Regions from separate parts of the Paenibacillus sp. 2KB_22 genome, predicted to be linked through region 3. Evidence: predicted binding sites of a transcription regulator. Region 3 holds the regulator's gene; each other region holds the start of a gene.
The links. The regulator Rex, encoded in region 3, represses fermentation and respiration genes when NADH is low (regulators of the CRP and FNR family bind a similar motif). The targets are predictions, from matches to a motif close to TTGTGAAATATTTCACAA.
Positions count from the first base shown of each region.

Region 1: the regulator Rex is predicted to act here: its motif matches at 3,269-3,286, upstream of AB4111_RS20735 (cytochrome ubiquinol oxidase subunit I).
Region 2: the regulator Rex is predicted to act here: its motif matches at 2,098-2,115, upstream of adhE (bifunctional acetaldehyde-CoA/alcohol dehydrogenase).

Region 1 is NZ_JBFRHG010000003.1:397,590-402,666, forward strand. It holds gene AB4111_RS20720 (glycosyltransferase family 4 protein) at 1-617, opposite strand, end outside; gene AB4111_RS20725 (glycosyltransferase) at 619-1,611, opposite strand; gene AB4111_RS20730 (tetratricopeptide repeat protein) at 1,608-2,900, opposite strand; gene AB4111_RS20735 (cytochrome ubiquinol oxidase subunit I) at 3,408-4,823, shown strand; gene cydB (cytochrome d ubiquinol oxidase subunit II) at 4,768-5,077, shown strand, end outside.
Region 2 is NZ_JBFRHG010000002.1:914,361-919,437, reverse strand. It holds gene AB4111_RS15085 (hypothetical protein) at 1-50, shown strand, start outside; gene AB4111_RS15080 (hypothetical protein) at 248-961, shown strand; gene AB4111_RS15075 (Crp/Fnr family transcriptional regulator) at 1,049-1,765, opposite strand; gene adhE (bifunctional acetaldehyde-CoA/alcohol dehydrogenase) at 2,196-4,808, shown strand.
Region 3 is NZ_JBFRHG010000002.1:682,293-687,369, reverse strand. It holds gene dinG (ATP-dependent DNA helicase DinG) at 1-1,479, shown strand, start outside; gene AB4111_RS13945 (redox-sensing transcriptional repressor Rex) at 1,698-2,351, shown strand; gene AB4111_RS13940 (amidohydrolase) at 2,338-3,642, shown strand; gene AB4111_RS13935 (cell wall elongation regulator TseB-like domain-containing protein) at 3,682-4,212, shown strand; gene AB4111_RS13930 (hypothetical protein) at 4,519-5,046, shown strand; gene AB4111_RS13925 (AAA family ATPase) at 5,039-5,077, shown strand, end outside.

The DNA.
Region 1 (5,077 bases), on a different contig from region 3:
TCATGACTCGCCAGATCGGTCTTCCATGCGGCAAGCCATTCGTCTTCCTGTTCCTGCTCGAAGGTTCGTGTTGGCGGGGCAGGTATGAAATAGGACGTATCCACTGCATTGGGAATCAGGACGACCTGCCTTGGATCGGTATAGGTGCACGCAGCCCGGCAAAAGGTCTGGAAATGGGAATCCACGGATACAATGCGCACGAGTCCATCCAGAGCCAATTGAATATGTTCCGCCACTTGTTGTTTGGTCTCCAGTGGCAGTCCGGGACGATCCCAGTTAATGCCGTGACAGATACCTAGACTACCCGGCTTGTAGGTGATGGGTTGCCACAGACAGCTTGCATAGATCACTGGGCCGCGCGCCGCTGCTGCCATTCGATCAAAGGCTTCCGGTACATTATCCATATCGTACGAATAACCGAATACGTCAATTTGCTCCGTCCGGGTCTGGAATGCTTCAAAATAGGACAGTTGATGAACCTCGGGAGTATGTCCGAGTCCACGGATGACACTGCACAGATCCAGAATATATCGCTCCAGCCCACCACCAAATACTCGACCAAATTCCCGGTTATACCCGTCGGTGAAGCTATGCGTCAGAATACTCACCACGCCCATCTCACGGTCCCTCCTTCCAGGGAATCAGCCGAGGTTCCGGATCGAGAATCGACTCGTAATGTGCAAGATTGCCCCACTCACCGCTAGGATCAATGCGCTTGTAACGCAAATATTTACGAACCCGGTCCTCCAGACTGCCTGCCCAGCCGAGATGCTGAACCTTCAGTTCTGTGCTGACTCCAGGCAATACGGTGCAGGACAAGGGAAGACGGGGAACATGATGATTCTGTTGTGGATAAAAATAAGGATATCCAGGCATATAACGTACAAGTGAAGCGGTATGCCGCTTGTGCAGACACCAGAGATCATCTTCCCGGTAATGGGTCCGGCCACCCCACATATCGTAGAAACGGAATGCAAACCAGTCTGCATACTCCTGATTAATCAGCGTGCGTATGGCTTTCTTGGCCTCTGTGCTGTACAGCTCATCCGCATCAACCGAGAGCAACCAGTCGGGACGTGTTCCCGCCGCCGCTTGCCATAAAGTGTTGCGAAGTCGCCATTCCTCGGCGAACAGTGGTTTCTCCAATACCTCCAGACGGACCACCTTCGGATAGGCTTTGCATAGATCCGGGGTTCCGTCTGTGCTGGCATCGTCCACAATCACGATCTCATCCACGAACTCACTGAGATCATGCAATACTTCTTCAAGGTATCGGCCGCGTTCATTGCGAACCTGCAGCATGGCGGTCAGCTTGTTGCCTTTGCTTTTGCGAACCCGACGAATGGAGAAGGGCTCTTTGAATACACTTGTTTCTTCTTGTGTTACAGCATCCTTTTCTCCGGGACCTTTAGAATCGCCCCAGTGATGCACTTGGCTTCGGATATCCTGCGTTTGTGGTGCGTGATCCGGCGTGTGATCTCCATTTTCCAATGCGTCTGTATGTGTCCGATCGACTGTTTCGGTTGGCGTGTAAGTGGTTTCGGTTCGGATATCCCTGTGCACCATTGGCCCATTCAACTGTTGTCTACGTTTCTTCGGGTCCAGCATCATGGCACCTCCCCAAGCAATTGCTGTACAGCATGATCCAACAACTCCAGCTCGACAATCCGGGCGAGGGCATCTTCATCCTCCAGTGCCGTTTCGAGAAAATGTCTGACTGCCCCGTGTCTATCTCCTCGCAGAGCCAGGGCACTTCCGGATAATTGCTGATAATCTTGGCGACTGGCATCATCCTGAATATCGACTGCATGCACCAGAGCCAGTGCCTCTTCCACGCGTCCTGTCTCCTGATAAATGCGGAATTTCCAATGTCTCGCGGTTTCTCCGCCAAGTTCGTCCAGGATGCGCAGCGCGGTTCCGTAATCATCGTTCATACGCAATAATTCCGCTCGTACAAGTTGATCTTCTCCTGCCTCCAACCAGCGACATAGCTGTTCATAATGATGTCGTTCCTGTTCGTCGGCTGCACTAATTCCATACACCCGCAGGGCGTCCTCCAACTGTCCGGCCCGGGCATGAATGGCAGACAGGAATCTATAGTGGGAGACTACACAGTCACTGCGACCATTCAAGACGGCATGGGAGAATGCCTCTTGAAGTGAATTGATAGCCCGAGGATCTTCAAGCAAGTACTCATAAGCTGCCAGCAAAAAGGATATGGTCTCATGTGCACCTGCTTTGGCTCGAAGCTGGCGATAGAAGTCGGCACGTACACTGCATTGAAGCAGGGTGACGCTATCCGGAGTGCCTGACAGGATCTGCCGCAGCGCATGCAGGAAGAACAGTTCGTAGTCCCGGAGAGGGACTTCGAGATCATCCTTTTGCATCGAACCCGCGGGTGAAGGATCTTCGCCTCCCAGCCAGATGGCGCGTACGCCTTGGAATAACAGCTTCATATATCGTGTTTCTGAGGATGTACCTACCAGATCGGCGATGCCCACCAGTTTGGAAATACTGCTCTCCCACAGGGGGGAAGATGCTTCGTCTCCGACAGGCTCAGGGAGCAGGGCAATACATAGCTCCGGTTCCAGCGAAGCTGCAGCCATGAGCCAGTAGGGATGAGTAACCACTGCCACGGTGCGGGGTTCCAGCAATAGCTGTTCGGCTTCAGATAGGGAGATCACGGTGATAACCGCAGGTACATCCTCTGTTTGCGTCAGACTGCTGACATAGTAGACCTCGCCCTCGATCGACAGCAGTGCAGCAATATCGGGATAGGGGAAGGATGACCATCCTCCTTTGCGAGGGAAGAGAACATATCGTACAGGGGGCTGTGCTGCGCTGGCCTTATCCGGGCTGGCTTCGGAGTCTTCACCTGGTAACGGCGCAGGTTTTTCCATGAATCGCTCACCTCACCTTGACTGTAATATGGAGCGTCCTTCGCTATGCATGTGCTTCATGCTTCCACTTCATATGTAAAGCCATTCACGGCACTTCGCATGATATGCCTGAGACTAACATATGGGCATTCCGTCCCAAACATGAGTATCTTCCATGAATAGATGAAGTAGGCAAGCTTTTATAGAGTTTTCCTGCGCTCCGCTACCCCATTTCCAGCTGCATTCCACCTTCTCGGTTCTCGGTACTAAAAACCTCGTTTTTTGAATCTGCACTAAAGCAGCTAAAAGTATTATGAGATTGCTTCAAATAGGCTGAATTTTATCCTTTGTGTGACCGAGGTCACTTTTTTTTGCTCTGGAGACGAAGATTGTGATAATTCTCACATGTATAAAATAGGGAATCTGGCACAATACGTTCATCAACGTATTTGGCGGACAGACAGCGAAGGTGCAGCTTCAATGCCAAATACGCATACTGCGAAGTGAACAGAAAGAAGGGGTAACGGTATGGATCCGATTATGTTATCGCGTATCCAATATGCACTTACAACGATCTTCCATTTCTTTTTTGTCCCGCTATCCATCGGTCTTGTACTGTTGGTTGCGATCATGGAGACGTTGTATGTTGTTAAGGGGAAGGAAATCTACAAAACGATGGCCAAGTTCTGGGGCAAGCTGTTCCTGATTAACTTTGCCGTTGGGGTTGTCACAGGTATTCTGCAAGAATTCCAGTTCGGCATGAACTGGTCAGAGTACTCTCGGTTCGTGGGGGACGTGTTTGGTGCGCCACTGGCGGTTGAAGCGTTACTCGCGTTTTTTATGGAGTCTACATTTATTGGGTTGTGGATATTCGGATGGGATCGTTTGTCCAAAAAAGTGCATCTGGCCTGTATCTGGCTGGTGTTTGTAGGCACATTCCTTTCCGCACTGTGGATTCTGGCAGCCAATTCATTTATGCAGCATCCGGTCGGGTTTGAGATTAACAACGGCCGAGCCGAGATGAATGATTTCTTTGCACTGATCACGAATGGTCAGCTTCTCGTTGAGTTTCCACATACAATCTTTGGAGCATTGATGACAGGGGCCTTTGTTGTCACCGGGATCAGTGCTTACAAATTGATGAATAAGCAGGATGTGGAAATCTTCCGTAAATCGTTTAATATTGCGATCATCATTGGACTCGTTTCTTCATTGGGTGTAGCTTTCTCCGGGCATTTCCAGGCACAATATCTGGTGGAGACACAGCCGATGAAGATGGCAGCCAGTGAAGGCACATGGACGACGACAGAAGATCCGGCACCATGGACGGTGGTTGCTTTTATCGACCCGGATAAACAGGAGAATACCGGTGAGATCAAAATCCCTGGATTGCTCAGTTACCTGTCCTACAGCAAGTTCTCCGGCAGTGTCACAGGTATGAAGGAGCTTCAAGCCGAGTATGAGCAGACGTATGGACCGGGGAATTACATCCCGCCGGTACGAACAACATTCTGGAGTTTCCGCATTATGATCGCAGCAGGTGGCTTAATGATTCTGTTATCCCTATATGGTACGTTTCTGGCCATGCGCAAGAAGCTGGAAGTTGCAGGAAAGTGGTTCATGCGTCTGATGGTATTTGCTATTTCTCTGCCATTTATCGCTAATACATCTGGTTGGATCATGACCGAGGTTGGCAGACAGCCGTGGACGGTGTTTGGCTATATGACGACCGAAGCCGGTGTCTCACCGAACGTATCCGCAGGAATGATTCTGTTCTCTACCATTGCTTTTACCGCCGCGTATACGGTTCTTGGAATCGTGATGGTATACCTGTTCGTACGTGAGATCAAGGCTGGGCCATTTGCGGTCGATAAGCCGGAAGATCACGATGAATCGGCCGATCCGTTCGGCGTGGATGGAGGTTATTCCGTTGTCACTAAGTGAGTTGTGGTTTTTGCTGATTGCCGTATTGTTTGTCGGTTTCTTCTTTTTGGAAGGTTTTGATTTTGGTGTAGGGATGTCTACAGGCATTATTGCCAAAACGGATCGTGAACGCCGGACCCTGATCAACTCGATTGGTCCCTTCTGGGATGGTAACGAAGTATGGCTGATTACAGCAGGGGGCGCGATGTTTGCTGCCTTCCCGCACTGGTATGCCACGATGTTCAGTGGCTTCTACCTGCCGCTTGTGGTCGTGT
Region 2 (5,077 bases), 230 kb from region 3:
TGAAAGATGGAGATGGAGGACGGACATACATGCAGGCTTGTGTCCAGTAACAGCGTAACCGATGAGATCGGAAAAATGATTCAGATTGGAGAGCCTGTGTGCAGGCTCTCTTTCTTGTACAAGCCTTATCTGGAGGGGGCACCCTATAAAAGTAACGGCTTTGACACTTTTTTTTGCTGAAGGTTGTGCCATAATAGAGGTTATGGACAACAGGGTGAATGATTTTACGCAGGGTGGTGTTACCTACATGATGAAGAAAATCCCCGGTTACATAGGTGTATGTTTGCTCCTACTGGCGATCTTGGCTGGTTGTAGTGAGACACAGCCTTCTGAGCAGCCAATTGTCAAAGAGACAGAAACAGCGAATACGATTACAGTGGCTGTAGATGGCAGTACGTTTTTGCCTGATGCAACAAAGTCCATAAAGCGAGATTTTAGCGAGGGATTGACACTCAAAAAAGCATTACTCAATAGCGGACTGGTTGATTTTACGGCAGATGGCAAACGGATTCAATCCGTTGGTGAAGTTTCTCTGGATTCTTCGCTTAGCTGGGCTGTCAAATTGAATGGCAAGGATATTGAGCAGGAAGATTGGGACATGGAGCTTCATGCCAAAGATGAAGTGATCATTTACGTGAAAGCCGCTGACAGTGGGGGGGATGGCGTTGCATATCAGACAACGTTACTCAAGGTGAGCGGTGGAAACATTATGCCAACCCTCAATCGTCAATATGCCGGAGTCTACGTTCAAGAGTGTACAGTTCGCGATGTGTTGAAGTCCAGCGGGATTGTAAGAATGTCGGAGAATAACAAATTTGTCGTTTCGGTCGAGAATGTCACACCCCGCATGAATGAGCGGTGGGTCATTATGGTGAATGACAAAGAACTAATGGAAAATGGTTTGGACATGAAATTGAATCCACGTGATGCGGTGAAGCTTGAATTGACCAATGCATCCTAAGCATACCAAGAAGCCCAATCTCTATTCAGAGAACTGGGCTTTTTTTCATTAAAATATATAAGCAACATCCGATAACATAGTCAAATATTAGATACGACAGATCTCGTTCGGGCAAAGTTCACAGTGACAGATCCCTTGCAGCATCTTCAGATCTTTGATGACAATCATGCCATTATCATATTCAATCGCATCTTTCTTGCGCAGATCGCTTAACATGCGGTTTACACTTTCACGGGTGGCTCCAATCATATTGGATAGGTCCGTGTGGGTAATTTTTTTGTGAATAATGACATGCTCACCATGAGGCTCACCATATGAATTCGACAAACGAATGAGGGTGGAGCAGAGTGCACCCGGTTTGCCATATAACATGAGATCCCGGAACTTGGTTTGTGTCAACCGATGGTGGATGCCCATCCATTTCATAAAGTCGATCGCAAAGTCACAGTGTTGGCAGATCAGCATCTCCAGGTCTTTATGCTCCAGTACACCAATCTCACTATCCTCCAGCACTTCCGCCGAGAAGCTGTGTTTCGATCCGAAAAACGGATCAGCCTGCCCAATCATATCACCGGACTGATACATGTACATGATCAATTCCTTGCCTTCATCCGTGGATTTGGTGATCTGGGCACGGCCCCGTTTCATATAATAAAGTTTGTCAGAGACGTCTCCTTCCCAGTACAGATGTGTACCTTCCGGATAGGTTCTATCTTTCATGGTAACCAGCAGATGGTTGAAATTCGCTTCCGAGAAACAGTTGGTATTGCCGCGTTTTTCCAGTACAGTCGTTAGTTCTATCATAAGTCTATCTCCCCTTTGTGTCCGTCGGATGGACTCCTGTAGCTTGCAGTAGCCTCCGAGGTTTGCCGCAAACCGTTGCCGTCCTGATCAGGGTCATCTCGGCCGGGAGGAAGGACGGTACAAATTGCGGTGGTTCAATTTTTAAGTTCAGTATATACCTAATCTTACCGTTTGAGGGGGAAGGAAAGGGGGCAAAAATGACGAAATTTCAAACATTGTGATAAAATTCACTTTTAATGGAGAGCATGAATTTTACAGCCCTATATTTTTAATAGGAAGTGAAAATGGTTGGATGAAGGACACTACAAAACTTAAATTAAATTCGTTATACTTTGTGAAAAAAATCACATAATTAAGTTTATGGTCATGTTACGATGTGAATGTAAAGAAGAGAGACAAACCAATACGAACCTTTAGGAGGATGAGGGAGATGGCTGTAAAGAACGAAGTCGCCCCAGCAAAAGAACCGACAGCAGGTCAGTATATTCAAACGTTAATCGACAAAGCGAATAAAGCACACGCCGCATTCATGAAGATGGATCAGAAGCAGATTGACCGGATTGTGCAAGCGATGGCGCTTGCGGGTCTGGATAAACACATGATGCTCGCCAAGATGGCCGTAGAAGAAACAGGCCGCGGAGTATATGAGGATAAAATCACCAAAAATATATTTGCAACAGAATATGTGTACCACAGCATCAAGTATGACAAAACCGTAGGTGTGATTGAAGATAACGAATATGAGAGCTTCCAGAAAATTGCTGAGCCGGTCGGCATCATCATGGGGATTACACCAGTTACCAATCCAACATCAACGACGATGTTTAAAGCACTGATCTCCATCAAGACGCGTAACCCGATCATCTTTGGTTTCCACCCATCTGCACAGAATTGTAGCCGGGAAGCTGCCAAAATCCTGCTGGAAGCGGCTGTGAAACATGGTGCACCAGCAGATTGTATTCAATGGATTGATGATCCTTCCATGGATCGTACAAACGAACTGATGAATCACAATGATGTGGCTCTCATTCTGGCAACAGGCGGATCAGGCATGGTACGTGCAGCGTACAGCTGTGGTAAACCTGCACTGGGCGTAGGACCAGGTAACGTACCTTGTTTCATCGAGAAAAGCGCGGATATCAATCAGGCAGTAACGGATTTGATCCTGTCCAAGTCTTTCGACAACGGCATGATCTGTGCTTCCGAGCAAGCGGTCATCATTGAAGAACCGATCTTTGATCAAGTGAAGAAAAAAATGATTGCAAATGGCTGTTACTTTGTTAACAAAGATGAAGCAGCAAAATTGACAGCAGGTGCGATTAATGCCGAGAAATGTGCGGTGAACCCGGCGATTGTTGGTCAATCTGCGGTGAGCATTGCGAAGTTGTGTGGTATTGAAGTTCCAGCAGGCACCAAAATTCTCGTGGCCGAGATTGAAGGGGTAGGTACAAAATTCCCATTGTCGGCTGAGAAATTAAGTCCGGTACTCGCTTGTTACAAAGTTAAAACGGCAGCAGAGGGAATTGAACGTGCAGCAGAAGTGGTTGCTTTTGGCGGCATGGGTCACTCCTCGGTTATCCATTCCACAAATGAAGAAGTGATTGGCAAATTCGCAGATCGTCTACAAACTGGACGGATTATTGTGAACTCACCATCCACACACGGTGCCATCGGGGATATCTACAACACAAATATGCCATCATTGACACTGGGATGCGGATCATACGGACGTAACTCGACTTCTTCTAACGTAACCGCTGTGAACTTAATCAATGTGAAAAGGGTGGCTCGCCGTACCGTGAATATGCAATGGTTCAAAGTGCCGAACAAAGTCTACTTCGAAAAAGGGGCAACACAGTATCTTGCCAAAATGCCTGATATCACACGTGTGGCGATTATTACGGATGCCATGATGGTGAAACTTGGATATGTTGAAAAGGTAGAACACTATCTGCGTCAACGCCAAATGCCAGTAGCGATCGAAGTATTCTCCGATGTTGAGCCAGATCCATCCACAACAACAGTAGATCGCGGAACCGAAATGATGCGCCGCTTCCAACCAGACTGCATTATCGCACTCGGCGGTGGATCACCGATGGATGCTGCCAAAGCCATGTGGTTGTTCTATGAATATCCGGACACGGACTTCAACGATCTGAAACAAAAATTCATGGATATCCGCAAACGGATCTACAAATATCCACGTCTCGGCGTAAAAGCGAAATTTGTAGCGATCCCAACCACATCAGGTACAGGTTCTGAAGTAACATCGTTCGCGGTTATTACGGATAAAAATCAAGGTAACACCAAATATCCATTGGCAGATTATGAGCTGACACCAGACGTAGCGATTGTCGATCCGGAGTTCGTATACTCCCTGCCTAGAACAGCCGTTGCAGATACAGGTATGGACGTACTGACTCATGCGATTGAAGCTTATGTATCTGTTATGGCAAATGATTACACGGATGGACTTGCGATCAAAGCAATCCAACTGGTATTCCAATACCTGGAGCAATCTGCACTGCAAGGAGATAAACTGGCACGTGAGAAAATGCATAATGCTTCCACGATTGCCGGTATGGCGTTTGCCAACGCATTCCTGGGCATTAACCACAGCTTGGCGCATAAATGGGGCGGTCAGTACCACACCGCACACGGACGCACCAATGCGATCCTGATGCCGCACGTTATTCGTTACAACGCGAAAAAACCGACCAAATTTGCATCGTTCCCGAAATATTCGCACTTTATAGCGGATGAGCGGTATGCCGAAATTGCCCGCATCTTGGGATTGCCTGCTCGCACAACAGAAGAAGGCGTAACCAGTCTTATCAATGCCATTCGCAAACTGAACAAAACATTGGGCATTGAAGAATCGTTCCAGGAAATCGGATTTGATGCCAAAGACTTTGAAGCACATGTAGATTATCTGGCTGACCGTGCCTTCGAAGACCAATGTACAACCGCCAATCCGAAGTTGCCGTTGGTAACTGAACTGGCTGATGTATACCGCAACGCTTTCTACGGAAAGTTTGAATAACAAATCTAGAACGAAGCGTGACTTACGGCAAGAAGATCAGGGTTCCCCGAGAGGGGAGCCCCGATTGCCGTCTTTCACACATAATGAGAGGGCAGAAAAACAGAAGAGTGAAGCACCTGTTTTTCAGGTTTTATTCTAAGATTTAGTTTGCTCCGAGCATAGAGGAGCAAAGGGCTCTAAAGAGATGGCATGGAATCCGTGACGTGGCTGTTTGAGTCAGATGTTCGCACAATAACGAGAGGGCAGAAAAACAGAAGAGCGAGTATCTG
Region 3 (5,077 bases):
GCCTATGAGAGTCTTGTGATCGATGAGGCCCATCATCTGGAGGATGTAGCTGGTAAACATCTTGGAATGCATATGAAATATTTCACGTTGGTTCATACCCTGACCCGTCTGTTTAAAGACAGTCGTAATGGACAATTGCCTATGCTTCGTTCGCAGTTATCCGGGCATGAAAATTCGGTGCAATGGGGCTCCATGGTGGATCAGATGTTCCCGCTAGCTGTCGAGGTTAAGGAACTGTGGGATCGTATGAGCGATGCCTTGTTCGGTCTGTTGCCTGAACGAAGTGATGCTTCACCGGGAGAGACAGGGCAATTTTCCCTGCGCCTGAAGGCATCTCAGAAACCTGCGAAATGGCAGGAGTTGCAGGATCTGGAGAACCAGATCTATGTGACTCTGGGGGATTTGGTTCGCAAAGGGGATAAATTGCTGCTTGAGGTGAAAGAGGATCAGGATGATTATCAATCGGATAGTCTGATTACGGACATTACAGGATTGCTGAAAGATCTGACCACATTGAAGGAGAATCTGCGATTCTTCATGCGTATGGATGATGCCAAAACGGTGTACTGGATGGAAGCCAGCGGTCAGTTCCGCAGTAAATCTCTTCAACTGTATGCCGTACCTGTAGATGTAAGTGCACAACTGAAGGATTTGTTCTTTGATAAAAAGAAAAGTGTTGTGCTTACCTCGGCTACGCTATCTGTAGATAAGTCATTCCAGTTCATGATTGAGCAGCTTGGCTTACAGGAAGCCTCCGAGAATAATCGGCTGTTAACGTCGATGCTTCCATCACCTTTCAATTATCGCGATCAGGCACTTCTAGTGATTCCCCGTGATTTCCCAAGTGTGAAAGGCAGTGTGGGTGATGCGCACTTTGTCAATATGCTGGTGCAATCACTCGCAGAGACCGCAATTGCCACGCGTGGACGCATGATGGTTCTGTTTACTTCATACAAGATGCTGCGACAGGTCTATGATCCGCTGAAGGAGGCACTGTCTGGTAACGACATCTCGTTGTTGGGCCAAGGTGTGGACAGTGGAAGCCGCTCCAAGTTGACTCGTAGGTTCCAGGATGCCAAAGCTACGGTACTCTTGGGCACAAGCAGCTTCTGGGAGGGTGTAGATATCCCGGGAGAAGCACTGACCTGTCTTGCTATTGTGCGCCTGCCTTTCCAGCCGCCGAATCATCCGTTGGTGGAAGCCAAGAGTGAGTTGCTCCAGGAGCAAAAGAAAAATCCATTCATGAAACTGTCTGTGCCGCAAGCGGTCATTCGTTTCAAGCAAGGATTTGGCCGATTGGTGCGTACTGCGAAGGACAGAGGTATTGTCATTGTTTATGATACACGTGTGATCGAAGCGTACTATGGCAAATTCTTTTTATATTCATTACCTGGTCCCAAAATGGAGCATATGCTCACGGAGCAGATGGTTCCACGAATTACCGAGTGGTTAGAAAAACCTGTTAATGAACAAGAATAATGGTTGTTTTGTTCGTTATATCATTGCATGACACTATCGTTTGGCGTTAAACTTTATTAGATATTTCCGTTTCCGATTAAAGCAGTTGCACGTAAGAACTTATAACCTAAATTACAAGGAGCATTCTGTATAAAATGTCACGTCTATCTTGGAGTTTATACAGAATGCTCATCTTTTCATCTATTATTTTATCGTGGCATTGGTAAGGGGGAGCAAGAATGAAATCGGATAAAATTTCGGAAGCGGTGGTACGACGTCTGCCTGTATACTTGCGCTATTTGAACGAGTTGCATCAGCGTGAGGTGGCTACTGTTTCTTCTCAAGAGCTTGGACAGAGGCTGGATCTGAATCCGGCCCAAATTCGAAAAGACCTGGCTTACTTCGGTGATTTTGGTCGAAAAGGGATCGGGTATGATGTATCCTATTTGATCGAGAAAATTCGTCACATTCTCAAAATTGATCAGCAAATTAATGTAGCTCTGGTAGGCGCGGGTAACCTCGGACAGGCCTTGTCCAACTACAACGCATATCTGAAAGACAACATGAAGATTGTTGCTGTATTCGATGCATATGGACCGAAGATTGGTAGTCAAATCAACAGTTTGACGGTAAAACCAATGAATGAATTGACGGAATCGGTTAAGACGGATAACATCCGCATCGGGATTATTACAGTTCCGGATACGGAAGCTCAAAATGTAGCCGATCAGCTTATTGAATCCGGAATCGAAGCGATTCTTAATTTTGCACCAACCATTCTAAAAACACCGCCACATATCCGCATTCACCATGCTGACTTTACAACGGATCTGCTTAGTTTGGCCTATTACTTGGAGACTGGAAAGGACGACGAGGAAGATGACAACAAATAGATGGGTAATTCACAACGGCAAATTTGCTGTTAATGAAGGTACAACATGGAATGTGGTTCATGGATACATGGTTGTCGAGAATGACAAGATTGTGCATATTGGTGAGACATTGCCGGATGGAGACGAAAATTGTACCAAAGTGGATGGAAAAGGATTGTTCTTCCTGCCGGGTCTGATCAATACGCATGGTCATGCAGCGATGTCGTTGCTCAGAGGGCACGGAGACGATCTTGCGTTGCAAGTATGGTTGCAAGAAAAAATGTGGCCGATGGAAGCGAAAATGACTTCACAAGACGTATATTGGGGAACCTCGCTATCCGTGCTTGAAATGTTGAAAGGCGGAACTACAGCTTTCCTGGACATGTATGATCACATGGATCAAGTTGCCAAAGTTGTGGAACAATCCGGCGTTAGAGCAGCACTGGCACGTGGTGTAATCGGGCTGTGTTCGGAAGAAGAGCAATTGCGGAAGCTGGAGGAGTCGGCAGCGTTTGCACGTGAGTGGAATGGACAAGCAGATGGTCGCATCACAACCGTAATCTCGCCACACGCACCATATACATGCCCTCCTGACTACATAGAGAAGCTTGTACAGGTCGCAAATGACCTTAACCTTCCTCTGCATACACATATGTCGGAAACGCTGCGTGAAGTGGAGCAGAACGTTACAGACTACGGACTGCGTCCTGTGGCACATCTGGAGAAACTGGGCTTTTTCTCCCGTCCATCCCTGGTTGCACATGCGGTCCATCTGAATGATGAAGAGATTGAAATTTTGGCCCGCCATGATGTGGCTGTATCCCATAACCCGGGAAGTAACCTGAAACTCGCTTCCGGTGTTGCGCGGGTACCTGCGTTGCTGAAAGCAGGAGTTACCGTGTCACTCGGAACAGACGGACCGGCAAGCAACAACAATCTGGATATGTTTGAGGAAATGAGACTGGCTGCATTGATCCACAAAGGTGTGTCTGGTGATCCGACGGCAGTGCCAGCGGGCGAAGCGTTACTACTCGGAACTTCATATGGTGCTAAATCCATCTTCCTGAACAATACCGGAGCGCTTCAGGTAGGCATGAAGGCTGATTTCATCGCCCTGGACATTGAACAGGCACACTTCTACCCACATACAGACCTGATCTCACATACGATCTATTCGGCCTCTGCCAAAGATGTGGAGCACGTATGGGTGGATGGGAAACAAGTGGTCAAACATGGCGAATGTCTGACGCTGGATGAAGAGCGCATTTTGCGTGAGTCTCAATTGGCATTTGATGGTCTGCTTGCTCGTTAATTGCATTGAAGAGCATCATAGGGAAAGGAAGTTCGGCTTTTGAAGAAAAAAAAGAAGTGGATATGGGTTTCGCTGCTTGCACTGGTTCTGATTCTGATTGGACTTCAGCGTTATTACGTGTATGTCACACAGGACCAGCGTAAGGAAGAAGCGCTCGCCATACAGGTAGCACAACAGAAACTGGGTATTACATCTTATGATGAACTGCGTAAATACATCTGGGGAGATAAAGAAGGCTCTGACAACATCTACTGGACCCTGATCGGCAAAAACAAGGATAACCAGGATGTAATGGTCTGGGTTAAATTCGATGCAAACAATCAACCTGCTACAGGTGCTAACGCTGTACACAGTGAACTGCTGCAGAATGGCATGTCCGAAGCACAGATACGCAATCGCTTTAGTTCCGAAGTTCCTGCCGGTGAGATTAAACGAATCATGCCCGGAGTTGTGAATGGAATATATGTGTGGCAAGTGTATTATAAAGACGGTACGCATAACCACTATCGGTTTTATCGTTTTAGCAATGGAGAACAGGTGGACTTGGTCTACACACTCCCGAACAGCTAGAACCAATAGAGTAACTTAGCTAGAGAATCATAGAAATGAAAGAACCGGCAGACGGATATCCGACTGAACCGGTTCTTTGTGTTGCCTGTGAACAGTTTTGATTTAAATAGTTAAAATTAAAATTAATAATTTATTCATATTTTCGCCTTCGAAATTGTATATACGATGTGATATACTCAGATATGTACTCAAAGTTACATTCAAAACAAATAAACCTGTCGAAATTCTCGCAGGAGTCAATGTGCACATATTCGTATATACCAATAAGCCAGTAGGTTAGGCCAAAATCTGGGAGGGGTAATTCACTTGAAGCTAAAAGTATTGCCTATTGCTTTAACTGCCGTCATTTCAGCCGTTGTGTTGTTTGGAGGTTGGTTTGTGTATCGTCAGGTGGCTTTGCAGAATCCGATTGAAAAGATGGTTACCCAATACGATGGAGTCAATGACGTTCAATTAACTATTAACCGCAATGACGTACAATTGAAACTGGATCTGCAACCTGATGTTGATTTGGGCAGACTGGTACAATATATTCACAAAGAAGGACAGACCTTGATTGGAACTCGTTCACTAAAGTTGGATGTTGTGGATCATTCCAGTGAAGCACTGGAAAGTTGGTGGGGTGATGCGATGTTTACCGTAGCTCAGGCGATGGAGAACAAACAGTACACCGAGATTACACCAACGTTGTCGAAGATGGCGACGAATGGGATAAAGGTAAATACAGCGATGGATGACAACAATGTATATGTCAGTCTCAGAGACGGAGATGCCAGCAAGTTTATTATTCTGCCGCGTGTGCCCGGTCAGATAGGAGTGTGGCCTAATGCCTAAGTGGACCAAAGAAGTTGCCATTGGATTTATC